Regions from separate parts of the Hydrogenophaga pseudoflava genome, predicted to be linked through region 2. Evidence: predicted binding sites of a transcription regulator. Region 2 holds the regulator's gene; each other region holds the start of a gene.
What was found. Region 2 encodes sigma-54, which starts transcription at its own class of promoters, with help from an activator protein. Its sites were predicted from a motif close to TGGCANGNAANCTGCTTT; they were not measured.

Region 1: HPF_RS17655 (PQQ-dependent methanol/ethanol family dehydrogenase) is a predicted target of sigma-54. The motif match lies at 6,235-6,252, and genes of this name have one in related genera.
Region 3: HPF_RS08550 (transglutaminase family protein) is a predicted target of sigma-54. The motif match lies at 2,540-2,557, and genes of this name have one in related genera.

Annotation. Positions count from the first base shown of each region.
Region 1 is NZ_CP037867.1:3,665,866-3,675,261, forward strand. It holds gene HPF_RS17620 (hypothetical protein) at 1-414, shown strand, start outside; gene HPF_RS17625 (hypothetical protein) at 435-959, shown strand; gene HPF_RS17630 (hypothetical protein) at 956-1,648, shown strand; gene HPF_RS17635 (hypothetical protein) at 1,671-2,366, opposite strand; gene HPF_RS17640 (DUF5666 domain-containing protein) at 2,619-3,338, shown strand; gene HPF_RS17645 (hypothetical protein) at 3,372-3,941, opposite strand; gene HPF_RS17650 (c-type cytochrome) at 3,917-4,237, opposite strand; gene HPF_RS17655 (PQQ-dependent methanol/ethanol family dehydrogenase) at 4,404-6,095, opposite strand; gene HPF_RS17660 (quinoprotein relay system zinc metallohydrolase 1) at 6,393-7,391, opposite strand; gene HPF_RS17665 (quinoprotein dehydrogenase-associated SoxYZ-like carrier) at 7,388-8,185, opposite strand; gene HPF_RS17670 (ABC transporter permease) at 8,207-9,052, opposite strand; gene HPF_RS17675 (type 1 periplasmic-binding domain-containing protein) at 9,034-9,396, opposite strand, start outside.
Region 2 is NZ_CP037867.1:4,531,199-4,540,594, reverse strand. It holds gene eutC (ethanolamine ammonia-lyase subunit EutC) at 1-564, shown strand, start outside; gene HPF_RS21850 (HTH-type transcriptional regulator ArgP) at 608-1,519, shown strand; gene HPF_RS21845 (PsiF family protein) at 1,639-2,010, opposite strand; gene argS (arginine--tRNA ligase) at 2,126-3,799, shown strand; gene HPF_RS21835 (SPOR domain-containing protein) at 3,814-4,482, shown strand; gene HPF_RS21830 (thiol:disulfide interchange protein DsbA/DsbL) at 4,553-5,191, shown strand; gene lptA (lipopolysaccharide transport periplasmic protein LptA) at 5,369-5,968, shown strand; gene lptB (LPS export ABC transporter ATP-binding protein) at 6,004-6,753, shown strand; gene rpoN (RNA polymerase factor sigma-54) at 6,766-8,385, shown strand; gene HPF_RS21810 (THUMP domain-containing class I SAM-dependent RNA methyltransferase) at 8,382-9,396, shown strand, end outside.
Region 3 is NZ_CP037867.1:1,746,445-1,755,840, forward strand. It holds gene HPF_RS08550 (transglutaminase family protein) at 1-2,461, opposite strand, end outside; gene HPF_RS08555 (DNA internalization-related competence protein ComEC/Rec2) at 2,587-4,959, shown strand; gene HPF_RS08560 (circularly permuted type 2 ATP-grasp protein) at 5,005-6,444, shown strand; gene HPF_RS08565 (alpha-E domain-containing protein) at 6,457-7,416, shown strand; gene HPF_RS08570 (transglutaminase family protein) at 7,462-8,295, shown strand; gene mltB (lytic murein transglycosylase B) at 8,305-9,396, opposite strand, start outside.

The DNA of each region.
Region 1 (9,396 bases), 870 kb from region 2:
GTGGACACCTGGGTGCTCGAACCCGGCGGCAAGACGCTGTGGTTCCGCCAGCGCGACGCCGGCATGCTGCACCTGGACCGCGACGACCGCGGCGCCAAGAACAACAGCGTGCTGGTCAACGGCAAGCTGATCAGCAGCGCCATCCGGCAGGAGATCGTCACCCTGCGTGGCATCGTGCCCGGCGAGTACGTGGTCAACGCCCACTACTACGACAGCGGCGACCAGCAGCCGGTGGAGGTGACGGTGGCGGTGGTGAAGGTCAATCCGCAGGCCGAGATCGTCTACACCGGCACCCAGCAGATCCCGCGCAAGGGCGACGAACGCACACTGGTTCGCTTCACGCTGGACGAGGCGGGACAGGTTCTGGACCTTTCCACGACTCCCAAGACCATCGTGCAGCGCGCCGGGCTCTGAACCCCACCACAACAAGAACCATGATCCCTGCCGTCTCCTCCCAGTTGCTGCTGCTGTCCATCGCCTACGCGCTGCTGGCCTTCCTGCTGCTGATCCTGTGCCTGGGCACACGCTGGCACTGGGGCCTGAAGGCCTCGCTGGTCGTGCTGGTCAGCGGTTTTTATGTGTTCTCGTTCCAGACCTTCCGCGGCCTGGCCGGCTGGCCGGCCGAGGACGAGCTGCCGCGCCAGTTCGTGCTGCTCTCGGCGGTGTTTGACGAGCCCAGCCCCGGCCGTGGCCACGAAGGCGCCATCTTTCTCTGGGTGCATCCGATGAAGGACGATGCGCCGCTGGCCATGCCCCGCCAGTTCAAGCTGCCCTACGAGAAGGACCTGCACCGCATCCTGGGCGACGGTATCAAGAAGGCGCGCGACGGCAACACCCAGCTGGGCGAAACCGAACCGAAGCGCGGCACCGGCAGCCTGCCCTGGCTGCGCCCGGCGGGCAACGACAAGGTCGAGATCAAGCTGCGCGACCTGCCCCGCGCACAGCTTCCAGAAAAATGAGCCGCCACCTCCTTCTCTGCGCGCCACTGGCGCTGCTGGCCGCCTGCAGCGGCCGCGACCTGGGCAACGAGTGGTTCCCGCTGCGCGTGGGCGACGAACAGACGATGTCGGTGAGCTACCAGATGGATGAGCCGCGCGAGCCTGAAGAGTGGGTGATGCGCGTGGACGAGCCTGTGGTGTTCCAGGACCAGCCGGTCGCGGTGCGCCACCACTCGGCCGGTGTGAGCTACTACCTGAGGGCCGACGACCAGGGCGTTCGCCGGATCGCCACCCGCACCGACATCGATAGCGAGCCGACAGCAGATGCGGAACCCGTCTGGGTGCTCAGGGCGCCCTACCAGGTCGGCACAGAGTGGACCACGGTCACCGTGCCTTACCTTCTGCAACGCAGGAACGAACACCCGCGCGATCTGAAGCACACGCACAAGGCCCAGATGACCTGGCGCATCGAGGCGGTGGACGACATGGTGACGCTGGCCGACGGCAGCGCGCACCAACCCTGCCTGCGCGTGGTGGGCCAGGCCCGGTTGAATCTCTACACCGACCCAGTGAACGGCTTCACCGACGTGCCCCTGATCAGCCGCGAGTGGTACTGCAAAGGCCAGGGGCTGGTGAAGCTGGAACGCGAAGAGCAAGTGCCGGCGGGCTTCATGACCGGCGGCACGCTGCGGGCCGAGCAGCTGCGCTGAGCAACCCGGCCCACGTCAGCGATCAGTTCTTTCCGCCGCCCTTGCCCCCGCCGTTTCCGCCGCCGTTGCCACCACCCTTGCCGCCACTGTTGCCGCCACGGTTGCCACCGGCGTTGCTTCCACCTTTGCCACCGCCCGCATTGCCGGAGTTGCCGGCGCCCTTGCCGCCGCCACCATCACCACCGCCGCTGGCGTTGCCACCGCCTTTGCCGCCACCCGCGTTGCCCGACGAGCCAGCGCCGTCGCTGCGGCCCTTGCCCGCATCGGACGGACGTCCCAGGGCCAGGCCCACGCGGTCCTGTTCGGGCGCATCGGTGCTCACCGTGTCGCGCGGCTTGGTCTTGCGCAGAGCGTCTTTCTCGGCCTGATCGGCGCGGTTGGCGGCGCTGACCACCGCCCCCAGGCGAAGACCCAGGCTGTTCGCAATGGCGCCCCAGCCCATGCCCTGGTCGCGAAGCGCCTGCACGTTGCTGGCCGCCAGGGCCAGTTGTTCTGTGGTCGGTTCGGTGATGCCCTGCTTGCTGAGATCGGCCTTGGCCAGCTGCATGGTGAGTTCCTGCTGGCGAGCCGAGGGCGAGGTGGTCGGCGCGGTGGGTGTCGGCGTCGGGGTGGTCCCGACGGTCACCACCACGTCGGCGGCCGAGGCTGCGCCCATGCAGACCACCGCGGCGACGGCCAGCAGGCCACTGGTCAGAGAGGTGGTGTGGGGTGTCTTCATAGTCGTTGTCCTGTGTGGTTGACGGAGCACGAATGCTACCCACCGGGGTACCACCCTGGGTGTCCGTTTGTTACAGGCCAGCATCCTGGCCGGATGCCGCGCAACCAAAGGTAAGCCTTGAAAAACCCTTTGCCATTTCAGCCTGCCTTAATGCTCGCCCGTGATCTTGTGCGCCGACGCGAGCGACTGCGCCACACCGGCTGGCGTGCGTTGCACGGCCGTCATTCACAACAACACCGAGGACCCTTCACCATGACGCACACCCCCTCCATGCCCACCCGTTTGTCCTTGACCGCGGGGCGGCTGATCACCACCGCCCTGCTGGCTGCAGGCCTGGCCGCCTGTGGCGGCGGCAGCGGAGACAGCAGCAGCACCGCCAGTGGCCGTTCCCTCACCGGCACCGTGACCAGCTACGAGAGCCCGCAGAGCTTCAGCGTCGATGGCATTCCGGTGGATGCGAGTGGCTCCAGCGCCACACCCCAGGGCATGACCACGGGCAGCCGCGTGGAGGTCCACGGCGAAATGGTCAATGGCACATTGCAGGCCAGCAAGGTCGAGCTGGATGACAGCGACGACCGCGACGACGACAACGCCAATCCGAACGAACTGGAAGGACGCGTGACGGCCTACACCAGCCCCACCAGCTTCAGCGTAGACGGCATTCCTGTGGACGCCAGTGGAGCACCCAGCACGCTGGCAGTGGGCATGCGCGTCGAGGTCTACGGCACCATGGCCAACGGCGTCCTGGTGGCCAGCCGCGTCAAGATCGAGGACGGTGACGACGATTCCAATGACGACGAGGACGACGACAACTGCACCGCCACCGGCAAGTCCGATTGCCACGACGACGATGGCGACGGCCATGACGATGGGGACGACCACGACGACGATTCGGACGACCACGACGACGATTCGGACGACCACGACGACGACTGCGACGCGCTGGGCAAATCGGACTGCGACAAGGATTGAGGCGGGCGTGCGGGACGCGTGCCCGCACGCAGCTCACTCGATCCGCAGTTCCTGCACCCAGCGAGCGCCGGGCGCGAAGTCGTCTCGGTCGAAGCGACCATAGGGCGGCTCGTCTGGCTTCTCGGGCGGTACACCGATGCGGTTGAGGTCCACCGCCTGCGGTGTGCCCACCAGTCCCGTCGGCGTCGGTGCGAACTTGAAGATGACGCCGTTCCACAGCTTGGCGCCGAAGTCCGCCGGCTGCTTGAAGAAGAACAGCAGGTTGTGCTCCAGCCAAGCGAAATCGGTGGCGCTCACCGTGCCCGGGTGCGGGTACGGATAGGGCACGAAGCAGGTGATCTCCTGCGCCGCCGGCAGGCACTTGAATTCGCGCATCGACAGGAAGTGGTCGCGCATCACCGAGTGGTCCATCTTCACCTGGAAGCTGGTCCGGCCTCCGCTGGGCGTACCGAAGGTCACGGTGCCGATGCGGGTGCGCTGGCCGTCGCGCGTGACCGCCACGAGGGACTTCTCGCCCTCGGGCAGTGCCGGCTGTGCCACCGCGGCGCCCATGCTGAGCACCGCCGCGACCAGCGCGGTCAGTGTTGGGCGGTCATGACCCATTGCGCGAGGGTCTTGATGTCGGCCGCGCTCATGTTCGGGTGCGCGGGCATGGGGATGCGGCCCCACTTGCCCTTGCTGCCGTACTGGATCGCCTGGACCAGGTTGGCCACGGCGTCCTTGTCGTTCCTGTACTTGTCAGCCACATCGCTGTAGGCGGGGCCGACGATCTTTTCCTTGGCCGAGTGGCAGGACAGGCAGCCATTGTTCTTGGCCAGCTCGATCGCGGCCGCTTCATCGACCGCGTGGGCAGCGCCGGTGGAGAGAACAAGACTGGAGAGGAGAAGAAAAGTGCGCATGATCAGAAACCGGTAGAAACAACAGACGAAAAAAATGGACAGGGCCCTCTCCAGCACAGCGGAGGAAGAAGTGCCCCATCCAGCACACACCACGGAACTAGCTTCGCCAGGCCGTAGGTGTGGTCCCCCCTTCCAGGGGGGAAGCCGCGTCAGCGGCGCAGGGGGGTCACTTCATGACTTTGAAGGTCCAGACCGAGCCGCCCTGTTCGAGGAAGTTCACCTTCTTGGCCACTTCACCACCCCACAGTGGCACCGCACCACCCCAGCCGGACACGACCGAGATGTACTGCTCGCCATCCTGCGTCCAGGTGATGGGAGGCGCCACCACACCGGAGCCGGTCTGGAACTGCCACACCACCTTGCCGGTCTTGGCGTCGGCGGCCTTCAGGTAGCCCTCGGGCGTGCCCCAGAACACCAGGTCACCCGCGGTCAGCACGCCACCCCAGAGAGGGGCCTCGTTCTTGACTTCCCAGGCCACCTTGCCGGTCTTGGGGTCGATCGCGCGAAGCGAACCGATGTGGTCGTCGAACAGCGGCTTGATGGTGAAGCCGGCGCCCAGATAGGCCGCGCCCTTCTTGTAGGTGATGGGCTCGTTCCAGATCTCCATGCCCCATTCGTTGGTGGGCACGTAGAACAGACCGGTCTTGGGGCTGTAGGCCATCGGCATCTGGTTCTTGCCACCCAGGAAGCCGGGGGCCGAGAACACCGACTTGCCCTTGGCACCGTCGCCGCCGGCGGCCGTCGGGTCCCCAGGACGGTTGGCCGGGTCGTAGTTCGGACGGCCGGTCTTGAGGTCGATGCCGGTGGCCCAGGTCACCTTCTTCACGAAGGGGAAGGCGTTGAGCAGCTTGCCGGTTTCGGCGTCGTTCACGTAGAAAAAGCCGTTGCGGTCGGCCTTGGCACCGACGCGCTTGCCGTCCATGTCGAAGGTCACGAACTCGTTCACGCCGTCGTAGTCCCAGCCGTCGTTGGGCGTGGACTGGTAGTGCCACTTGATCTGGCCGCTTTGCACGTCGATGGCAACGGTCGACGCGGAGTACAGGTTGTCACCCTTGCGCACATGGCTGTTCCAGGGGCCGGGGTTGCCGGTGCCGAAATAGGCCAGCTTGGTCTTGGGGTCGTAGGTACCGCCCAGCCAGGTGGCCGCGCCGCCAGTCTTCCAGGTCTCGCCGGGCCAGGTGGCGTTGGTGGTGCCGGTGATGCCGTTTTCCTTGCCGTCCTTGTAGCCCATGTGGCCTTCGACCACCGGGCGCGTCCAGACCATCTTGCCGGTCTTGGGGTCGCGCGCTTCCACGCGGCCGACCACACCGAACTCACCGCCGGACACGCCGGTCATCAGCAGGCCTTCGGCGATCAGGGGCGCAGCGGTGTAGCTGTAGCCCGCAGAGTAGTCGTCGATCTTCTCGCGCCACACCACCTTGCCGGTGTCCTGGTCCAGGGCCACGAGCTGGGCGTCCAGCGTGCCGAAGATCACCAGGTTGTCGTACAGGGCGGCGCCGCGGTTGATCACGTCGCAGCAGGGCATGATGCCCTCGGGCAGGCGATGCTCGTACTTCCAGAGCTTCTTGCCGGTCTTGCTGTCCACCGCGTAGATGCGCGAGTAGGACGCGGTCACGAACATCTTGCCGTTGTGGACCAGCGGCTGGCTTTGCTGGCCGCGCTGCTTCTCGCCGCCGAAGGACATGGACCACACCGGGACCAGCTTGTTGATGTTCTTGGCGTTGATGCCCGTCAGGGTGGAGTGGCGCTGGCCTTGCGTGCCCAGGCCCCAGCTCAGAACGTTGTCGGGCGTCGCGGCGTCGTTGGCGATCATGGCGTCGGTCACGCCCTGGGCGCTGACGTGGGCCGTGGCGGCCATGACCAAAAGGCTCAGTAGGGTGCGTTTCACTGTGGGTCTCCTGCTCGTTCGAGGGTTGATGGCTTTTCTGTGGTGGGTGCCGCCGGACCGCTCGTGGCTCCGACCCTCCGGTGCCTGGCGTACACATCACAGCCAGCAAAGGGCAACATCCGTGCCAGCGGGCCGACCCTGAAAGGCCTAGGGTTTACACCGACGTTTGAGCGCGCTGGATGCCCCGGGAGAGGTCCTCCGTGACCTCAACTGCGCCAACCGCGCCACAGTGGCCGGGACACCTCTGTGACACTGTTCAAAAATGTGTCACCTGGCCGGCGCAGCCAGCGCGCGCTGCTCGTAGCGCGGGTACCACTGGGTCAGCGAGCGCTGCAGTTCCGCAGGCTGCGCAGCCCATTGCGCGAAGCGCTCGGGCACCGGCGTGCGCAGCACCTCTCCCAGGTCAAGGCCGCGCTCGGCCGAGGTCTGCATAAGGTTCGTGAGCCACTGCAGCCAGTCGCGCGTCTGGCGCAGGCCGGCCAGCCCCTCGTGCACCGGGCCGTGGCTGGGCACCACGGTTTTGGCTTTGCCGCTGGTCAGCAACGGCTCCAGCGTGTCCAGGCTGGCCAGCCAGGCGGCGAAGTCGGCGTGCGGCGTGGTCGGCACGCGCTCGGTGAACACCAGGCCCCCCGCGAACAGCACGCCCGTCGTGGTGTCCAGCACCACCAGATCGTCGGCGGTGTGGCCGTGCAGGCGCATCAGCGCCAGCTTGTGCGTTCCGAGTGACAGTGTCTGCGGCAGGTTCTTGGGGTCGATGGCTTCGCGCGAGGGCGTGGACTCGGTGCCGCGCATCCAGTCGCCACAGAGCCGGTAGAGGTTGTCGGCGTAGGCGCCGCCCTCGGCGCGCGCGCCGGCAATGGAGCCGACCAGCGCCTCGGTCGGCCGGTCGGCCCAGGCCTGGTGGCCGAAGAAGTAGTCGGGGTGCAGGTTGAGCTGCAGCACCTTGTGCACCGGCGCCTTCGTGATTCGTTCGATGGCGCGCCGCTGCTGCTCGCCGTACAGCCGCGACGGCCCGGTGTTGATCACCACCACGCCGTCGCCGGTGTCGATGAAAGCGGTGTTGATGATGTTGCAGCCGTTGGCACGCGAGAAGTCGGCCACCTCACCCTCGATCACCCAGGTGCCGGGCGCGATGGGGCGCGGCTTGAGGTCGTAGTCCAGCCGCGCCAGGTCGGGCTTGGAGGCGAACGGTGGCACGGCCACCGGCTGCGCCAATGCCACGGTTGCCAACAGCGCCCACAGCGCGGCCACGCCCAGGCGTCTCATGCCCTCACCTCGGCGTCGATGCGGTTGCCGTTGTTGTCGCGGCCGAGCAGGCGGAAGGCCGGCGGCGAAACGGGCGGCAGCTCGAAGGTGATGAGCGGGTTCTCGGACACCGGTTCGTGCAGCGCCAGCCGCCACCAGGGCTGGCCGCCCGGGTCCTGCAGCTCCATCTGCTCGATGTAGAAGGCCGGGATGCCCGCCACCAGGCCGGTGTCCATCGGGTGCATCACGCGCAGCCGCAGGCGGCGGCTGCCCTCGATCACGTTGTTGAAGAAGCGCGCCTGCACCTGGCCCAGGGTCTTGCTCCAGGAACCGTCGGCCCGTGTGATGCCCGGCACCGTGCAGCCGCCGCCCGCCGCCTGCACCCAGGTGCTGCCCACGTGCCACTGGCCGTCTTTGGTCTGCACGAAGGCGCGCACCGGCGAGGCCTGTTCCATACGGATGCGGAAGGCCAGCATGGGCAGTGCGCGCAGCGGTTCGAAGTCCAGCACCTGGCGCACCGGGTTGCGGTCCACCGAGACCTTGATGCGCACCACCCCACCGCCGACCGCGGACAGCGCCCGCGCATCCACCAGCAGCGGCACGTTCATCGCGTCGTCGGCGAAGGCCGGCCCCTTGACGATCACCGCGTCGCTGAACGTCGCCGTGGCCCTGCCAATGGTCTGCTCGCGCAGACTAGGGTACTGCATCGAGCCCAGCGGATCGCCTCCGGTCTGGTCGTCCTGCGCCAGCGAGGTCCCACCGATCAGCGCGGCGGTCGACAGCAGCCATTGACGGCGGTTGGAAGCAAGGCGCATGACTGGGTCTCCGGGCCTGGCTCAGCCGCCAGGCTTCTTGCTGATCGAACCGCGCTGCGGGTCGTAGCCCCAGAGCGCGGCGACAAAAAACACCACCGTGCAGCCCAGCACCACCGCCCAGGCCGTGGTGTTGAACTGCCCGTACATCGCAAAGCGGATCGCCTCCACCGCATGGGTGAAGGGGTTGGCCTGCGCCAGCTTGAGCAGCCACCAGGCGCCCGACTCTTCGAGCTTCCACAGCGGGTACAGCGCGGGGCTGATGAAGAACATCGGGAAAATCACGAAGTTCATCGTGCCTGCGAAATTCTCCAGCTGCTTCACGTACACGGAGAACACCAGCCCGACCGAGGCCAGCATCACCGCGCCGCACACCATGGCCAGCAAAGCGGCCGGCAGGTGCAGCAGCGGCAGCTCCACTCCGAAGGCCCACGCGATCGCCAGGAACACCACCATCTGCAGCACCGACAGCGCGGTGCCCGCCAGCAGCTTGAAGGCCAGCAGCCAGCCGCGCGCCAGCGGCGCGGTGAGCAGCAGGCGCATCACGCCCATCTCGCGGTCGTAGACCATGGAGAGCGAGCTCTGCATGCCGTTGAACAGGGCCACCATGCCCAGCAGGCCGGGCACCATGTATTCCTTGTATTCGACGTAGGTCTCGTAGGGCGGCGCAATCGCCACGCCAAACACGTTGTGGAAGCCCGCGGAAAACACCACGAACCACAGCAGCGGCCGCACCAGGGCCGAGCCCAGGCGCGAGGGCTGACGCAGGAAGCGCCCGATCTCGCGCCCCACCACCGCGCGCAGGGCGCGCAGCAGGTGCGGCAACAGGGCGGGCGCCGGGTCGGGGGTGTTCAAGGTCGCTGCTTGCATGCGCTTTCCGCTTCGTCCACGCCCAGCGTGTCCATCACTTCCTTGGGGTGCAGCACGCCGTCCAGTGGCGCCACACCGATCACACCGTCGACATGGCTCAGGAAGATCGGCTGGCGCAGCTGCCCGTCCCAGGCGCGGAACGACAGGCGCGGCCCCTTGAAGCCGTCCACCGCCACCGGCCCGCCGCGCAGGGCCTTGAGCTGCTGCGCGATGGGCGCCTTGGGCAGGTCCACCAGCACGGTCGCCACCGCGCGACCGGCGATCCAGGCGGCCCAGTCGTGGCCGGTCATGGGGCGCTTGGCGTCCTTGGCGAAACGGCGCGAGAGCTGAGGCCCGCCGTTGCG
Region 2 (9,396 bases):
CGGGCCCACGACCGCCACGAGTACCTGCTGCGCCCCGACCTGGGGCGCCGGCTGGATGAGGCCAGCGTCGCCGCGCTGCAGGCTTGGCGCGCCGACAACCCCGTGCCCGACCTGGCCCTGGTGGTGGGCGACGGCCTGTCGGCCCTGGGCATCCAGCGCCACACCGTGGCCCTGTTCGGTGCCATCCGCGAGGCGCTGGGCGGGGCCTTCGTGCAGAGCCCGCCGGTGCTGGTAGGCCAGGCCCGGGTGGCGGTGGCCGACGAGGTGGGCGAGCTGCTGGGTGCCCGCATGGTGGCCATGGTGGTGGGCGAGCGCCCCGGGCTGAGTTCGCCCGACAGCGTGGGCATCTACCTCACGCACGCGCCGCGCGTCGGCCGCACCGACGCCGAACGCAACTGCATCTCCAACGTGCGCCCGGCCGGCCAGGACCCGGTGACCGCCGCGCGGCGCCTGGCCTGGCTGGTGCACGAAGGCCTGCGCCTGGGCCTGACCGGCGTCGGCCTCAAGGACCACAGCGGCCTGCCCATGGTGGCGGCCACTTCCACGCAAGGGCTGTCTGGTTAAACTGGGCTGAACCGTTTCTGGTTCGTTCAAGTTTCAATCAGACATGCTGGACGCCCGCCAACTCGAAGCCCTGGCCGCCGTGGTCGAGCACCGCGGCTTCGGCCCGGCTGCCCAGGCCCTGAACCTCACGCTGGCGGCGGTGTCGCTGCGCATCAAGTCGCTCGAAGAACACCTGGGTCAGCGCCTGCTGGTGCGCGGCAAGGCGGTGCGCGCCACGGCCGCCGGCCAGGCCCTGCTGGCCCATGTGAAGCAGCTGCAGATGATGGAGGCCGACCTGCTGGCGGGGCTCCAGGGCGGGGCCGAGTCGCGGGCCGGTGCGGCCTGGCAGAGCCTGAGCGTGGCGACCAACGCCGACTCCGTGGCCAGCTGGTTCCTGCCCGGCGTGGCGCCGGTGCTGCAGAAACACCGGCTGCTGCTGGACGTGATGATCGACGACCAGGACCACACCCACGACCTGCTGCGCAGCGGCGACGTGATCGGCTGCGTCACCACCCTGGCCGAACCCATGCGCGGCTGCGTGGCCGAGCCGCTGGGCGTGATGCGCTACCGCTGTGTGGCGGCGCCCGAGGTGGTGCAGCGCTGCCGCACACCGCGCGGGGCGGTGTCGCCCCACCGGTTGCTGGCCCAGCCGGCGGTGATCTTCAATCGCAAGGACGCGCTGCAGGACGCCTTCCTGCTGCAGCACTTCGGCCTGAGGCAGCCCAGCTACCCGCGCCACTACGCGCCGGCGGTGGACGCCTTCGAGCGGGCGATCGAACTGGGGCTGGGCTGGGGCATGGTGCCCGAACAGAACCTGCCCGGGCGGCCGGGCCTGCAGGAAGTGCTGCCCGGCGCCACGGTGGACGTGACCCTGTACTGGCAGCACTGGGCGCGCGAGCCGCTGTCGGCGCAGCGGCTGACGCAGGCGGTCAAAGCGGCTGCGCATGCTGCGCTGCCGCAGCAATCAAGCTCATAAGACAAGCGTTCCCGGCGCGAAATGCCTTGTCCAGGCACACCGCGGAACGGGCTTCGCACGGCCGCAGGTGTGGTCCCCCCGCGCAGCAGGGGGGAAGCCGCGTCAGCGGCGCAGGGGGGTCATCCCTTGAGGCACTCGCTCATGAACTTCTTGCGCACATCGCCCTTGAGCGCCTTCTTGCCGGCCTCCTCGTTGCAGGTCTTCATCTTGTTCTGCTGGCTGTTGCCGGCCTCTTCCTCGCCGCTCAGGCACTTGCTCATGAAGGCCTTGCGCTCGTCGCCCTTGAGCGTCTTGGCTTTCGGGTCGGCATTGCAGGTCTTCATGCGGTTCTGCTGGGCGGTCGGCTTCTTGTCGGCCGCAGGGGCTGCCGCCGGTGCCGCGGCGGGAGCGGGTGCCGCAGCGGCGGCGGGTGCGGCCGCAGGAGCCGCCGTCTGGGCGAGGGCCAGGGAGAGGGTTCCGGTCAGGGCGAGCAGGGTCAGCAGTTGTTTCATGTGGTGCCTTGTGGGGTGAAGCGCCCGAAACGGGCCCGGAAACGATACCCGCGTTTGTCTTAAGGCTGTCTGACAGCCGGGGGCAGGGCTTTCCCGAACCTAAAATCCCGTCCCTATGCTCAAGATCAAACAGGAACTGCTGGCCGGCCTCGCGCAGGCGCTGGACCAGCTCTCGCCCGGTGCCGGCGACAAGGCCGCCTTCGAATCGCCCAAGGTCGCCGCCCATGGCGACTACGCCGTCACGGCCGCCATGCAGCTGGCCAAACCGCTGAAAGCCAACCCGCGCCAGCTGGGCGAGCAGCTCAAGGCCGCGCTGATGGCGCTGCCCGTCTACCAGCAGTGGGTGGCCGACATCGAGATCGCCGGGCCCGGCTTCCTGAACCTGCGGCTCAAGCCCGCGGCCAAGCAGGCCATCGTGACCGAGGTGCTGCAGGCCGGCGAGGCCTTCGGCGTCCAGCCGTCCAACGGCCAGCGCCTGATGGTGGAGTTCGTCTCGGCCAACCCCACCGGCCCGCTGCACGTGGGCCACGGCCGTCAGGCCGCGCTGGGCGACGCGATCTGCAGCCTGTATGAAACCCAGGGCTGGGACGTGTACCGCGAGTTCTATTACAACGACGCGGGCGTGCAGATCGGGACGCTGGCCACCAGCACGCAGCTGCGCATCAAGGGCTTCAAGCCCGGTGATGCCGAATGGCCCGAGGCCGCCTACAACGGCGACTACATCCAGGACATCGCCAACGACTACCTGGCCAAGAAGACGGTGCATTCCGACGACCGCGAATTCACCGCCAGCGGCGACCCCGAGGCGCTGGACGACATCCGCCTGTTCGCCGTGGCCTACCTGCGCCACGAGCAGGACCTGGACCTCAAGGCCTTCGCGGTGAAGTTCGACAACTACTACTTGGAGTCCAGCCTCTACACCAGTGGCCGTGTGGACGCGGCGGTGCAGAAGCTGCGCGAGGCGGGCAAGACCTACGAGCAGGATGGCGCGCTGTGGCTCAAGTCCACCGACTACGGCGACGACAAGGACCGCGTCATGCGCAAGGGCGACGGGTCCTACACCTACTTCGTGCCCGACGTGGCGTATCACATCGCCAAGTGGGAGCGCGGCTTCACCAAGGTCATCAACATCCAGGGCACCGACCACCACGGCACCATCGCCCGCGTGCGCGCCGGCCTGCAGGCCGCGGGCGTGGGCATCCCCCAGGGCTACCCCGACTACGTGCTGCACACCATGGTGCGCGTGGTGCGCAACGGCGAAGAGGTCAAGATCAGCAAGCGTGCCGGCAGCTATGTGACGCTGCGCGACCTGATCGAGTGGACCAGCAAGGATGCGGTGCGCTTCTTCCTGCTCAGTCGCAAACCCGACACCGAATACACCTTCGACGTCGATCTGGCGGTGCAGAAGAACAACGACAACCCGGTCTACTACGTGCAGTACGCCCACGCGCGCATCTGCTCGGTGCTGGCGGCCTGGGGCGGTGACGTGGACTCGCTCGCCGGCGCCGACCTGTCGCCCCTGCACACGCCGGCCGCGCAGTCGCTGATGCTGCTGCTGGCCAAGTACCCGGCCATGCTGACCGCAGCGGCCGAGGGCTTTGCGCCGCACGACGTGACCTTCTACCTGCGCGAGCTGGCCGCGGCCTACCACAGCTACTACGACGCCGAGCGCATCCTGGTGGACGACGAAGCGGTCAAACGCGCCCGTCTGGCGCTGGTCCGGGCAACGGCACAGGTGTTGCACAATGGCCTGGCCGTGCTGGGCGTGAGCGCCCCGCAGAAGATGTGAACCTCCCACCTCCCATGAACATTTCATTCCCGCAGGCCCGCGCTCAGCGTGGCGGCACCCTGGTTGGCTTTGTGGTCGGCCTGCTCGTCGGCCTGGGCCTGGCGCTCTCGGTGGCCGTGTATGTGACGCGCGTGCCGGTGCCATTCGTGGACCGCGGTGTCACCCGCAAGCCGGCCGACGATGCGGCCGAGGCCGAACGCAACAAGGGCTGGAACCCGAACGCCGGGTTGGTGAACAAGCCGCCGCCGCTGCCGGCTCCAGTCGAAACGACCCCGCCGGCCGCCGGCGACGCGGCACCGAAGGACGCCTCAGCGGCGGAGCCCGACAAGGCGCCGGCCGCCAAAGCCGCTGACGCGGCCACCAAGCCGGACAGCGATCCGCTGGGCGACCTCATGAGGGCCAAGGCCGGAGGGGCGTCGGAGCCCGCGGCTGCGCAGGGGGCCGACCCCTTCTCCTACTTCGTGCAGGCGGGGGCATTCAAGTCTCCCGAAGAGGCGCAGGCGCAGAAAGCACGGCTGGCCATGCTGGGCATGGACGCCACCATCACCGAACGCGAGCAGGCGGGGCGCACCGTGTTCCGTGTCCGCATGGGACCATTTGGCCAGAAGGCCATGGCCGAGGCCACGCGCGAACAGCTGGAGGTGAACGGGGTGGAAGCGGCGCTGGTGCGGGTGCAGCGCTGATTGCACGGTACCGAGGAACTTTTCGCTGTCCCGGGAGCCTGATTCAGGTCATTTCAAGGAGTCCGATTCCATGCATCGTCGAGATTTTTCGCGCAGCCTCCTGGTGGCTGGTGCCGCCACCGCCAGCGGGCTGACCCTGTCGCCGGCCCTGGCCCAGCGCGTGGCCTTCAAGGAAGGCACCGATTTCCAGCGGCTGGCCAAGCCGGCGCCGACCGAGAGCCCGGCGGGGCAGGTCGAGGTGGTCGAGTTCTTCGCGTACAGCTGCATCCACTGCTACAACTTTGAACCGGTCTTTCATGAGTGGATCAAGCGCAAACCGGCCCATGTGACGGTGCGCCGCATGCCGGTGGCCTTCAACCAGAACTTCGTGCCGATGCAGCGCCTGTACTTCACGCTGGAGGCCTTGAACCTGGTGGACACGCTGCACGTCAAGGTGTTCAAGGCGATCCACGAAGAGCGCCAGCCGCTGACGACCGCGCCCGCCATCACCGCCTGGATCGAAAAACAGGGTGTCAACCGCGAGCAGTTTCTGGGCATCTTCAATGGCCAGGCTGCCAAGCTGGCGGAGAAGGCCGTTGGTCTGCAGGACGCCTACCAGGTGGAAGGCACGCCCGCCCTGGGCATCGCCGGCAAGTTCTATGTGGGCGGACAAGGGCCGCGCACCCTGCTGGTGGCGGACTCGCTGATTGCCGAGGCCCGCAAAGGCTGACCGGTTTCTGACCCTCTTCCCTTCGGAGCCCGCCCTGTGCGGGCTTCCTGGTTTCATGGCGGGCACAATGTGCCGGCGCAGCGGCGAAACGCTCTGGGCGCCGCTACAATGAATGCAAGATCTGTGCCCTCAAACGCCATGCACCCACACGCACCAACCCCCCGTTCCATCGCCCGGATGTTGGCCGTCATTGGCCTGATGCTGCCCCTGCTGGCGCAGGCCGAAAAGGCCGACAAGGACAAGCCCATGAACGTGGAGGCCGATGCGCTGCGCTACGAAGAGACACGCCAGACCAGCGTGTTCACAGGCAACGTGGTGATCACCAAGGGCACCATCCTGATGCGCGGTGCCAAGCTGGACGTGCGCCAGGACCCGCAAGGCAATCAGTACGGTCTGCTGCTGGGCACCCCCGAAAAGGCCGGTTTCTTCCGCCAGAAGCGGGAAGGCGTGGACGAATGGATCGAGGGCGAGGGTGATCGCATCGAATACGACAGCAAGGCGCAGACGGTGCTGTTCACCGGTCGCGCGGTGCTGCGCCGCTACCGCGGCACCCTGCTCAACGACCAGAGCGTGGGCAGCGAGATCCTCTACAACAGCCTGACCGAGGTGTTCACGGTCAAGGGTGGGGACACCAGCAAGACCGCCGCCAACCCCACCGGCCGCGTGCGCGCCATGCTCACGCCGATCCCGGAAGAGGAGAAGAACGGCCCCGCCGCCCCGGCGACCGATCCGGCCACGCTGCGTCCCAGCGGCAAGATCACCGAGCCCAAGAAGTGACGGAGACCGTCGCCAGCGCCAGTCCGTCGGGCGACATGCCGTCGCACAGCCGTCTGGAGGTCCGGGGACTCAAGAAGTCCTATGGCAGCCGCAAGGTGGTCAAGGACGTGTCCCTGTCGGTGGACAAGGGCGAGGTGGTGGGACTGCTGGGCCCCAACGGTGCCGGCAAGACCACGTCGTTCTACATGATCGTCGGCCTGCTGCGGGCCGACGGTGGCGAGATCCTGCTGGACGGTCACCGCATCGAGTCCTTGCCCATCCACCGCCGTGCCCGGCTGGGGCTGGGTTACCTGCCGCAGGAAGCCTCGATCTTCCGCAAGCTCACGGTGGCGCAGAACGTGCGCGCGGTGCTGGAGCTGCAGCAGGACGCGAACGGCCAGCCGTTGTCGGCGCGCGAGATCGATGCCCGGCTGGACGAGCTGCTCAAGGAGCTGCGCGTCGACCACCTGCGCGATTCGCCCGCGCCCGCCCTCTCGGGCGGTGAGCGCCGTCGCGTGGAGATCGCCCGCGCGCTGGCCACCCGGCCGCGGTTCATCCTGCTGGACGAGCCCTTCGCCGGCATCGACCCGATCGCGGTGCTGGAGATCCAGCACATCATCAGTTTCCTCAAGTCGCGCGGCATCGGTGTGCTGATCACCGACCACAACGTGCGCGAAACCCTGGGCATCTGCGACCACGCCTACATCATCAGCGACGGTCATGTGCTGGCCAGCGGTACCACCGCCGAGATCATTGAAAACGCCGAGGTGCGCCGCGTCTACCTGGGCGAGAACTTCCGCATGTGACGGAATGAGCCGATGAAGCAAGGTCTGTCGCTGCGGGTGTCGCAGCACCTCGCGCTGACGCCGCAACTGCAGCAGTCGATCCGCCTGTTGCAGCTGTCCACGCTGGAGATGGCTCAGGAAGTCGAGCAGATGCTCGACGAGAACCCGTTCCTGGAACGGGGCGAGGAAGTGGCCGATCGCGAAGATTTCGGCGTGCAGACCGCGGACGCGCCGGTGGTGGCCGGCGAGCAACTGGAAGAAGCGGCGCAGCCGGTGGTCGAGCTGCGCAGCGCCGAGCCGGACACCCGCACCACCCAGGCCGACAGCGCGGACAACAGCAGCGACGACGTGGAGAGCCGGCTGGACGGCGCCGCGCCGGTCGAAGAAAGCTGGGAAGGCGACGGCACCGTCGAGATGGCGCCCGACGACAGCGAATGGGGCGGCGATGCACCCGCGCGCAACAGCGGTTCCGGCGGGGACGACGACGACACCGCCACGGCCGCCGACCTGGCCCGTGTGCCGGTTAGCCTTCAGGACCAGCTGCACGAGCAGGCGCGCTGCCTGCGCCTGTCGGACGAGGACAGCGCGGCGCTGTTTTTCCTGATCGAGTCGCTCAACGACGACGGGTATCTGGAGGACAGCCTGCACGAGCTGGCGCGCGCCTGCTGGCGCCTGACCGCGGGCCGGCCGGCCGACGAAGAGCCGCGCTTCGACGAAGTCGAGGCCATTGAGCAGCGCCTGGGCATGGCCCTGCAGTGGCTGCAGCAGATGGAGCCCACGGGCGTGGGCGCGCGCGACCTGGGCGAGTGCCTGCGGCTGCAGATCATGGAGCTGCGCAACACGCCCGCCGCCCGCGCGGCGCTGGCGATCTGCGAGCAGCCGCTGGAGCTGATGGCCAAGCGCGACATCAAGCGCCTGTGTGCGGCCACCGGGCACGACGACGAGACCGTGCGCGCCGCGCTGGCGCTGATCGCCCGCCTGGAGCCCAAGCCGGGCCGGCGCTTCGTCGACGTCGAGCGCAACGTCGTGGTGCCCGACGTGATCGTCACCCGCGCCGGTCGCGGTTTCAAGGTCTCGCTCAACGCCGAGGTGATGCCGCGCCTGCGCGTGCACGATGTCTATGCCAACGCCCTGCGGGGGCGGCGCGAGGCCGGCGGCGAAGCGGGCCACGCGGCCATGCAGCAGCGGCTGCAGGAAGCGCGCTGGTTCATCAAGAACATCCAGCAGCGCTTCGACACCATCCTGCGCGTGTCCTCGGCCATCGTGGAGCGCCAGCGCAACTTCTTCATGCACGGCGAACTGGCCAAGCGCCCGCTGGTGCTGCGCGAGATCGCCGACGAGCTGGGCTTGCACGAGTCCACCATCAGCCGCGTGACCACGGCCAAGTACATGGCCACGCCGTTCGGCACCTACGAGCTCAAGTACTTTTTCGGCTCCAGCCTGGGAACGGAGACCGGCGGCAATGCGTCGAGCACGGCGGTGCGCGCCCTGCTCAAGCAGTTCATCGCGTCCGAAGAGCCGACCAAGCCGCTGTCCGACAACCAGCTCTCGGACCTGCTCAAGGAGCAGGGCATCGAGTGCGCGCGCCGCACGGTCGCGAAATACCGCGAGGCGCTGCGCATCGCGCCGGCGAACCTGAGAAAAGCGCTTTGAACCAATTGAATCTTTTCCTCCCCTGCGCCGCCGGCGTGGAGGACTACCTCGCCGCCGAAGTCACGCGCATCACGGGCGAGACCGCGGTGCAGAAGTCGCGCGCCGGTGTGGCGCTGCAGGCGTCCTGGCGCGACGCGCTCAAGCTCAACCTGCACTGCCGGCTCGCGCAGCGCGTGCTGGTGCAACTCTGGCACGGCGGCTACCGCAGCGAGAACGACCTGTACGCGGCCGCCAGTGAGGTCGCCTGGGAAATCTGGTTCACGCCGCAGCAGACGATCAAGGTCGAGGTCACGGCGCAGCACAGCCCGCTCAAGAGCCTGAACTTCGCGGCGCTCAAGATCAAGGACGCGGTCTGCGACCGCTTCCGCGACAAGCGCGGCGAGCGCCCCAGCGTCAACACCACCTGGCCCGACGTGCGGCTCTACGCCCACCTGACCACCGACACGGTGAGCCTCTACATCGACACCTCGGGCGAGCCGCTGTTCAAGCGCGGCTGGCGCGAGGACAAAGGCGACGCGCCGCTGAAGGAAACGCTGGCCGCGGCCATGATCGCCGCCACCGGCTGGAACGGCGCCGAGGCCGAATCGCTGGACGACATCGTGCCGCTGTACGACCCCTGCTGCGGCAGCGGCACGGTGGCGATCGAAGCGGCACAGATCGCGCTGCGGGTCGCTCCCGGTCTGCAGCGCCGCTTCGCGTTCGAGAAGCTGCTGCCGTTCCAGCCACACGTCTGGCACGCCCTCAAGGACGAGGCCGCGAAGCAGCGCCGCGAGTGGCCGGCCGGGCGCAAGCCCATCGTGTTCGGCAGTGACGTGGCCTTCCGCATGGTCGACTTCGCGCAGCGCAACGCCGAACGCGCGGGTGTGGCCTTCGCGATGGAGCTGCGTGGCGGTGACGCGCTGCAGCGCATGCCGCCGACCGACAAGCCCGGCGTGATGCTGCTGAACCCGCCCTATGGCGAGCGCATTGCGGCTGCCGGGGTGGCAGGGCAGAGCGCCCAGGTGCGGGCGG
Region 3 (9,396 bases), 2.1 Mb from region 2:
ACAGCGAGGGGTGGTTGTGCCAGTAGGCCACCAGGCTGCCCAGCAGCTCGGGCTTGCGCAGGAAGGGTGAGTCCGACGGCGTGGCGCCGCCGAGAACGAAGTGGTTACCCCCGCCGGTGCCGGTGTGGCGGCCGTCGGTCATGAACTTCTCGGCGCACAGGCGGGTCTGGTGCGCGGCCTCGTAGAGGAACTCGGTGCGCTCGACCAGCTCTTCGAAGCTGCTGCTGGGGTGGATGTTGACCTCGATCACACCGGGGTCGGGCGTGACCTGCAGCATCTTCAGGCGCGGGTCGCGAGGCGGTGGATAGCCTTCGAGCACGATCTTCATGCCCAGGCGCTCGGCCGTGTCCTCCACCGCCGAGAGCAGGTCCAGGTAGTCCTCCAGCCGCTGCATCGGTGGCATGAAAACGTAGAGGTGCTGGACCTTGCCGCCGCTGGCCTTCTCGGCCTTGGGGCCGTTGGCGCGCTGCGGGTCGCGCGCCTCCACCACCAGCGCGGTGCGGGTCAGCCAGGCGGCCGACTCGCCGCGCTGCGGCAAGCGGGACGAGAGCTGCTGCGCCGGCGAAGAGGCCGGGTGCGGCTGGCCTCGGCGCAGGCCGAGTGCTTCGGTTTCGTTGCCCGACCCCTGTTCGTCGAACCAGTCGGTGCCCTGCAGCGAGACGGTGCCGCCTTCGGCGAAACCGCCACCCACGGTGTACGGGTGCACCTGGTGGCGCAGCGCCGCGCCAGAGGGCAGCGGGTCGCGCGCGCTGTGCGGGTCCTGCTCGATGTGGTAGGGGTAGTCGCCCATGGACACCCAGGGCAGCGAATCCAGCGGCAGCCGGTAGCCCATGGGCGAGTCGCCGGGAATCAGGTACATGCGCTCATCGCGGAAGAACCAGGGGCCGGTGGACCAAACCGTGCCGCTGACGCGGTGGTAGGCGCTCTTGCCGTTGTTAGACAGTGGTCCGTGGCCCGAGGCCTGCAGCGGCAGCACGTAGCCCACGGTGGCGTCCAGACCCTGGCCGAACACACGGCGCAGGCGCTGGCGCTCCAGCTCGTCGTCGAGCTTGCTGTCGAACGGGTCGACGTTGACCGGCAGGCGGCGCTCGCGCCACAGGTAGTACCAGGTGTCCTCGTAGCCCGGGGTGATGTACTGGGTCGACAGACCCAGCCGGCGCGCCAGCGCCTGTGTGAAGCGCTGCGCGTCGTCGGCGCTGTAGTGGGCCTCGTCGCGCTCGTCGGCCAGCAGGGCTGGGTTGCCCCAGCAGGGTTCGCCGTCGGCGCGCCAGAACACCGACAGCGCCCAGCGCGGCAGCTGTTCGCCCGGGTACCACTTGCCCTGGCCCATGTGCACGAAACCGCCGTCGCCGTAGCGCTCGCGCAGGCGGCCCAGCAGCTCGGTGGCGTAGCCGCGCTTGGTCGGGCCCAGCGCGTCGGTGTTCCATTCGGCGGCGTCGCGGTCGCTCACGGCCACGTAGGTGGGCTCACCGCCCTGGGTCAGCCGCACGTCGCCCCTCACCAGATCGGCGTCGACCTGCTCACCCAGCTTCAGCACCTCGGCCCACTGGTCTTCGGTGTAGGGCTTGGTCACGCGCGGCGATTCGTAGATGCGGGTGACGGCCATGTGGTGGCTGAACTCGACCTCGCATTTGTCCACGCCGCCCTCGACCGGCGCGGCGCTGGAGGGCTGCGGCGTGCAGGCCAGCGGGATGTGGCCTTCGCCGGCCAGCAGGCCCGAGGTCGGGTCCAGGCCGATCCAGCCGGCGCCGGGCAGGAACACCTCGCACCAGGCGTGCAGGTCGGTGAAGTCCTGCTCGGGGCCGCTGGGGCCGTCGATGGCCTTCACGTCGGGGGTCAGCTGGATCAGGTAGCCCGAGACGAAGCGCGCCGCCAGACCCAGGTGGCGCAGCAGCTGCACCAGCAGCCAGCCCGAGTCGCGGCAGGAGCCGCTCTTGAGCGTGAGCGTCTCTTCGGGCGTCTGCACGCCCGGCTCCATGCGGATGGTGTAGCCGATGTCCTTCCAGAGCTTCTGGTTGATACCGACCAGGAAGTCGATGGTGCGCTGCTCGCTGCGGTCGACCTGCTCCAGGTAGCTCTTGACCAGCGGCGTCAGCGGCGCCGCGGCGAGGTAGGGCGCCAGCTCCTGCTGCTGGGCCTCGTCGTAGGTGAACGGGAACTTCTCGGCGCGCGGTTCGAGGAAGAAGTCGAACGGGTTGTGCACCGCCATCTCGACCACCAGGTCGATGGTGACCTTGAACTCGGTGGTCGGCTCGGGAAAGACCAGGCGCGCCTGGTAGTTGGCGAACGGGTCCTGCTGCCAGTTGATGAAATGGCCCGCCGGTTCGATCTTCTGCGAGTACGACAGCACCTTGGTGCGGCTGTGCGGCGCCGGGCGCAGGCGGACCACCTGCGGGCCGAGTTTGACCAGGCGGTCGTACCGATAATGGGTGATGTGGCTCAGGGCGACATGGATGGCCATGCTGGGGTCACTTTCAACAGGGAGTCACAAACAATGAAAACGCTGTCAGGGCGGGCTGCCGCGCGCGTTCGACAAAAACTAGCAAGTCCCGCGCCACGGCGCACGGCCCTCTGGCAGGCGGGCTGATGCACCCGCTGTGGGCGGTGCTGCCCGGTGCCGTGCTGGGCGTGGCCCTGCAACTGCTGCAGGCCCGGCTGTGGCCGGTGGCGGGGTACGCGGGGCTGCTGGCGGCGGCGCTCTTGCTGGCCGGCGTTGCTGCACGGGTCGGGGCCAGGCGACGTGCCGGGCTTGCGCTGGGCGCCGCCCTGCTGGCGGGTGCGCTCGCGGCGGCCGGAGCAACGGGCCTGCGCGCTGCGCGCCACCAGGCGCAGGCGCTGGCCACCGGTCTGGAGGGCGTGAACCTGGTGGTCACCGGGCAGGTGGCCACCATGCCCCAGCGGGGCGCCGACAACGACCGCTTCGAGTTCACCGTCGAATCGGCGACGCGGGACGGCCAGGCGGTGGACCTGCCGCCACGGTTGCTGATCAGCGACTTCCGGGGTCGGGGGGCGGGACGCACCTGGCGCGCGGGCGACGCCTGGCGGCTGACGGTGCGTCTCAAGCGTCCGCACGGTGCCTCCAACCCCCAAGGCTTCGACCGCGAGCGCTGGCTCTGGGAGCAGGGCATCGGCGCCACCGGCTACCTGCGCGATGGCCCGCGCGACACGGCGCCGGTGTTCCTCGGCGCCAGCGGCGGCCACCCGGTCGAAGCGGCGCGCCAGTGGGTGGCGGACCGCATCGCTGCGCGTGTGCAGGACCCGCGCAGCGCCGGTGTGCTGGCGGCGCTGGTGGTGGGCGACCAGGCGGCGATCGAGCGCAGCGACTGGACCCTGTTTCGCGACACGGGTGTGGCTCATCTGATGAGCATCTCCGGTCTTCATGTCACCGTGTTTGCGTGGCTGGCCACGGCGTGCATCGGCTGGGGCTGGCGGCGCTGGGCCCATGCGTGGCCGGGTGTGCTGCTGGCGGTGCCGGCGCCGCGGGCGGCGGCCTGGGGTGGTGTGGCGGCCGCGGCGGCCTACGCGCTGTTTTCGGGCTGGGGCGTGCCGGCGCAACGAACGGTTCTGATGCTGGCGCTGGTGGTGGGGCTGCGGCAGGGCGTGCGCCAGTGGCCCTGGCCCCTGGTCTGGCTGCTGGCGATGGTGGCGGTGCTGGCGTTGGACCCCTGGGCGCTGGTGCAGCCGGGGTTCTGGCTCAGCTTTGTGGCGGTGGGCATCCTGTTCGCTTCGGGATCTCGGCAGAAGGCGGGGCCGGTGCGCCGCCTGCTGCGCGAGCAGGCGGTCGTCACGGTGGCGCTGGCGCCGCTGGGGGTGCTGCTGTTCGGGCAGCTGTCGCTGGCGGGGCTGGTGGCCAACCTGCTGGCCATTCCCTGGGTGACGGGTGTGGTCACGCCGCTGGCCATGCTGGGCGTGATCGTGCCGCCGCTGTGGGATCTGGCGGCGTGGGCCGTTCAGGGGCTGGTGGCGTGCCTGGAGTGGCTCGGCAACTGGCGCTGGGCCACGCTGTTCCAGCCCATCCCGCCCCTGCCGCTGGCGCTGAGTGGCGTGGCCGGCGGGCTGCTGCTGGTGCTGCGCCTGCCCTGGTCCCTGCGCTCGGCTGGTCTGGTGCTGCTGGCGCCGATGCTGGCCTGGTCGCCCGCCCGGCCCAAGATGGGTGAGTTCGAGGTGCTGGCGGTCGACGTGGGGCAGGGCAGCGCGGTGCTGGTGCGCACCGCCGGCCACAGCCTGCTCTACGACACCGGCCCGCGCTACGGCCCGGGCAGCGACGCCGGCGACCGGGTGGTGGTGCCGCTGCTGCGCGCGCTGGGCGAGACGCCCGACACGGTGGTGGTGAGCCACCGCGACAGCGACCACTCGGGCGGTTCGGCCGCGGTGCGCGCCGCCTGGCCGCAGGCGCGCTGGCTGTCCTCGTCCGGTGAAGGCGAGCGCTGCCTGGCCGGGCAGCGCTGGCGGTGGGACGGGGTGGACTTTGAACTGCTGCACCCGTCGCCCGAACATTTCGACGCCGCCGGCCAGGGACGGCTGCCGAGCAATGCCATGTCCTGCGTGCTGCGCGTGGGCAACGGCCGGCGCTGGGCCTGGCTCAGCGGCGATCTGGACGCCGAGCGCGAAACCCGGCTGGCGCTGGCGCAGCCGCAGTTGCGGGCCGACCTGCTGCTGGCGCCGCACCACGGCAGTGCATCGTCCAGCAGCCCGGTGCTGCTCAACACCCTGCGGCCTTCGGTGGCGCTGGTCCAGTCGGGCTACCGCAACCAGTTCGGGCACCCGGCACCGGTGGTCCGGGACCGCTACAACGCGCGGGGCATGCGGTGGGTGACATCGCCCCAATGTGGTGCGGCTCTGTGGCGCAGCGATGAGCCCTTGAGCGTGCATTGCCACCGGGATGCCGTGCGCCGCTACTGGCACCATCCGGGTGCGCCCGTGGCGGACGAGGGCGATGAGGCGGACCCCGGCGGGTGACCACTGGCCCGCTCCTTGCTATGCTGGGTGCAGGAGAAAAAGCCCATGAGCCGACCGATGTTTGACGAAATGAACGCCTCGCCCAGCGAGGTGCGGGCCCACTACCTGAACTACGCACGGTGGCTGGCACAACAACCCGAGGAGGTCATGGCATCGCGCCGCGAGGAGGCGGAAATGATCTTCCGCCGCGTCGGCATCACCTTCGCGGTGTACGGCGCCAAGGACGAAGACGGCGCCGGCACCGAGCGCCTGATCCCCTTCGACCTGATCCCGCGCATCATTCCCGCGCACGAGTGGAAGAGCATGCAGGCCGGCCTGGTGCAGCGCGTGACCGCGCTCAACCGCTTCATCCACGACGTCTACCACGAGCAGGAGATCATCAAGGCCGGCCACATCCCGGCCGAGCAGGTCTTCCAGAACGCGCAGTTCCGCCCCGAGATGATGGGCGTGCAGGTCCCCAACCAGATCTACTCGCACATCGCGGGCATCGACATCGTGCGCGCGCCCAATGCGAAAGGCGAGGGCGAGTACTACGTGCTCGAAGACAACCTGCGCGTGCCCAGCGGCGTGAGCTACATGCTCGAGGACCGCAAGATGATGATGCGGCTGTTCCCCGACCTGTTCGGCCAGAACCGCGTGGCGCCGGTGGCGCATTACCCCGACCTGCTGCTGGAAACCCTGCGAGCGGTCAGCCCTGCGACCACCGCCGAACCCACGGTGGTGGTGCTCACGCCCGGCATGTACAACAGCGCCTACTTCGAGCATGCGTTCCTGGCGCAGCAGATGGGCGTGGAGCTGGTCGAAGGCCAGGACCTGTTCGTCAAGGACAACTTCGTCTACATGCGCACCACCAAGGGCCCCAGGCGCGTGGACGTGATCTACCGCCGCGTGGACGACGACTTCCTCGACCCGCTGGTGTTCCGCCCGACCTCCACGCTCGGTTGCGCCGGCCTGCTGGGCGTGTACCGCAGCGGCAACGTGACCATCTGCAACGCGGTGGGCACCGGCATCGCCGACGACAAGTCGATCTACCCCTACGTGCCCAAGATGATCGAGTTCTACCTGGGCGAAAAACCGATCCTCAACAACGTGCCCACCTTCATGGGCCGCAACCCGGATGACCTGAAGTACATGCTGGACAACATGGCCGAGCTGGTGGTCAAGGAGGTGCACGGCGCGGGCGGCTACGGCATGCTGGTCGGCCCCGCTGCGACCAAAGCCGAGGTGGACGAGTTCCGCGCCGTGGTCAAGGCCAAGCCCGACGGCTACATCGCGCAGCCCACGCTCAGTCTCTCGACCTGCCCGACCTATGTGGAGAAGGGCATCGCGCCGCGCCACATCGACCTGCGCCCCTTCGTGCTCTCGGGCAAGGAGGTGCAGATGGTGCCGGGTGGCCTGACGCGCGTCGCGCTCAAGGAAGGCTCACTGGTCGTCAATTCCTCTCAGGGCGGAGGAACGAAAGACACCTGGATTCTGGAAAACTGAGAAAGACACGACATGCTTTCGCGTACCGCCGACCACCTTTTCTGGATGTCCCGCTACACCGAGCGGGCCGAAAACACCGCGCGCATGCTCGATGTGAACTACCAGACCTCGCTGCTGCCGCAGTCCGCCGCGGTGGCGCAGGTGGGCTGGCAGGGCCTGCTGTCGATCAGCGAGCTCATGCCCAGCTACACCGCCAAGTACGGCCATGACATCACGCCGCGCAACGTCATGGACTTCATGGTGCGCGACGAGTCCAACCCGTCGTCCATCGTGTCCTGCCTGCGCGCGGCGCGCGAGAACGCGCGGGCGGTGCGCGGCGCGCTGACCACCGAGCTGTGGGAGACGCAGAACGCCACCTGGCTCAAGCTGGCGGGATACCTCAAGTCCAGGGACTTCGAGCGCGACCCGGGCGCCTTCTTCGAATGGGTCAAGCACCGCTCGCACCTGTCGCGTGGCGTGGCGGTGGGCACCATGTTGCAGGACGAGGCCTTCCACTTCTACCGCATGGGTTCCTTCCTGGAACGCGCCGACAACACGGCGCGGCTGCTGGATGTGAAGTTCCACGCGGTGCATAGCGACTTCTTCGGTGCCGCCAGCGAGCAGGACCAAGAGTACGACTTCTATCACTGGAGCGCGATCCTGCGCTCCGTCTCCGGCTTCGAGGTGTACCGCAAGGTCTACCGAGACGTGATCACGCCCGAGCGCGTGGCCGAGCTGCTGATCCTGCGCCCGGACATGCCGCGCAGCCTGGCAGCCAGCATGAACGAGGTGGTGGCCAACCTGAGCGTGGTGGCCAACGAGATATCGGCCGAAACCCAGCGCCGCGCCGGCAAGCTCAAGGCCGACCTGCAGTACGCGCGCATCGACGAGATCCTCTCGACCGGCCTGCACGCTTTCCTGACCCAGTTCCTGGACCGGGTAAACGAACTCGGCGGCCGCATCAGCCAGGACTTCCTGGTGCCGAGTCACTGATCCGGACGGGTACCATGCGGGTCCCCGGCGCGAACCGGAGCCCGCATGAAACTCGTCATCCACCACCACACCCGCTTCCGCTACAGCCAGCCGCTGCTCTACACGGTGCAGTCGCTGCACCTGTGGCCGGTCAGCAGTGCCTGCCAGAGCGTCGAGCACTGGGAATTGCGCGTGCCCGGCACCCTGTGCAGCCAGCCCGACATCGAGGGCAACCGCGTGCACAGCTTCTCGCTTTCCGCGCGGCCCGAGAAGAACCTGCGCGAGAACAGCGTCACCGCCCGGGGCACCGTGGTGACCCACGGGGTGGCCGAGTTCACCGATGCGCCGACCCTGCCGCCGCCAGGCTTCTACCTGCGCTCGACCCCGCTGGCCGAGCCGTACCCACGCATGGCCATGTGGGCCTTGCAGGCGGAGCCCGGTCTCATGGCCGCGCGTGCGCGGGGTGAACGGCCGGGCGCAGCCGACCTGCTGGCCCTGGCCGGCGCCGTGGCCGACAAGGTGCAGTACCGCAAGGGCAGCACGGGGGTGGAAACCACCGCGCTCGAGTCCTTCGACTGGGGGCTGGGCGTGTGCCAGGACCAGGCGCATGTGATGGTGGCGGTGTGCCGCAGCATCGGCCTGCCGGCGCGCTACGTCAGCGGGTATTTCTACGCCGCCAACGAACCCGATCTGGCCAGCCACGCCTGGGTGGACGTGTGCGTGGACCCGGCGAACCGCCGCTGGCTCAGCCTGGACGTGACCCACCGCTGCCCGACCGACGAACGCCACATTCGCCTCGCGGCTGCCACCGACTACAGCGCCTGCACGCCGGTCAAGGGGCTGCGGCGAGGTGGGGGCGAGGAGGACATGTCGGTGGACGTGCGGATCTCACTTGCGTGAGCGCGCTGGTCAGGGCCGCTTGACCAGGGCCTCGACGGTCTGGCCCAGTTCGATCACTGCCAGTGCGTAGTAGCTGCTCCAGTTGTAGCGCGTGACCACGTAGAAGTTGTCCGTGCCGGCGAGGTAGGTGGGGGCCGACCCGCCGTTGGCCGGGTCGCCGTTCTGCAGTTCGATCAGCGCCAGCTTGCCGATGTGTTTCTTCGCTTCGGCTTCCAGCACGGCGCCCTTGGCGGCAAAGCTCTCTGCGCTGAAGCTGGGCAGGATGTCGGGGGCGAGCAGGGCGTCCTTGTCCAGCGTGTTCAGGTCGAAGCTCACCGGGTAGTGCGTGGGCTGGCCAGGCTGCCAGCCGTAGGCCTTGAAGTAGTTGGCCACCGATCCGATGGCGTCGACCGGGCTGTTGAACAGGTCGATCTTGCTGTCGCCATCGAAGTCGATCGCGAAGCGCGCCCAGCTGCTGGGCATGAACTGCGGCCAGCCCATGGCGCCGGCGTAGCTGCCGCGCAGGGCCTGCGGGTCCATGCCGGTGCGGTGGGTCAGGCTCAGGAACTGTTCCAGCTCGCTGCGGAAGAACTCGGCCCGGGCTTCGGCGCGCGGGTGGCTGGCCGGGAAGTCGAAGGCCAGCGTGGCCAGCGCGTCGATCACGCGGAAGTTGCCGGTGTGCTGGCCGTACAGGGTTTCGACCCCGATCACGCCGACGATCAGGCTGGCGGGCACGCCGTACTCGCGCTCGGCGCGTTCCAGGGCTGCGCGGTGGGTGTCCCAGAAGCGCTGCCCGGCGCGCAGCCGCACCGGTTCGATGAAGCGCGCGCGGTAGGCGGCCCAGTTCTTGTAGGCGGCGCGGGGCGCCGGCAGCGACAGCCGGATCGCGGTGGGCTGGCGGCGGGCGGCGCCGATCTGCTCACGCACCCATTGGGGGTCGAGACCGCGGCGCTGGGCCAGGTCGTCGGCAAACGCCATGGCCGCCGGCGACTCGGCGTACACCGTGATCTCCGCTGCAGGTGCTGTGGGCGCGGGCGCAACAGGCGGTGGTGCAGCAGGCCGGGGCTCGGCCGCCAGAGGCTCGCCAGCCGGCTCAGCCGCGGGCAGCGGGGTGGCCGGTAC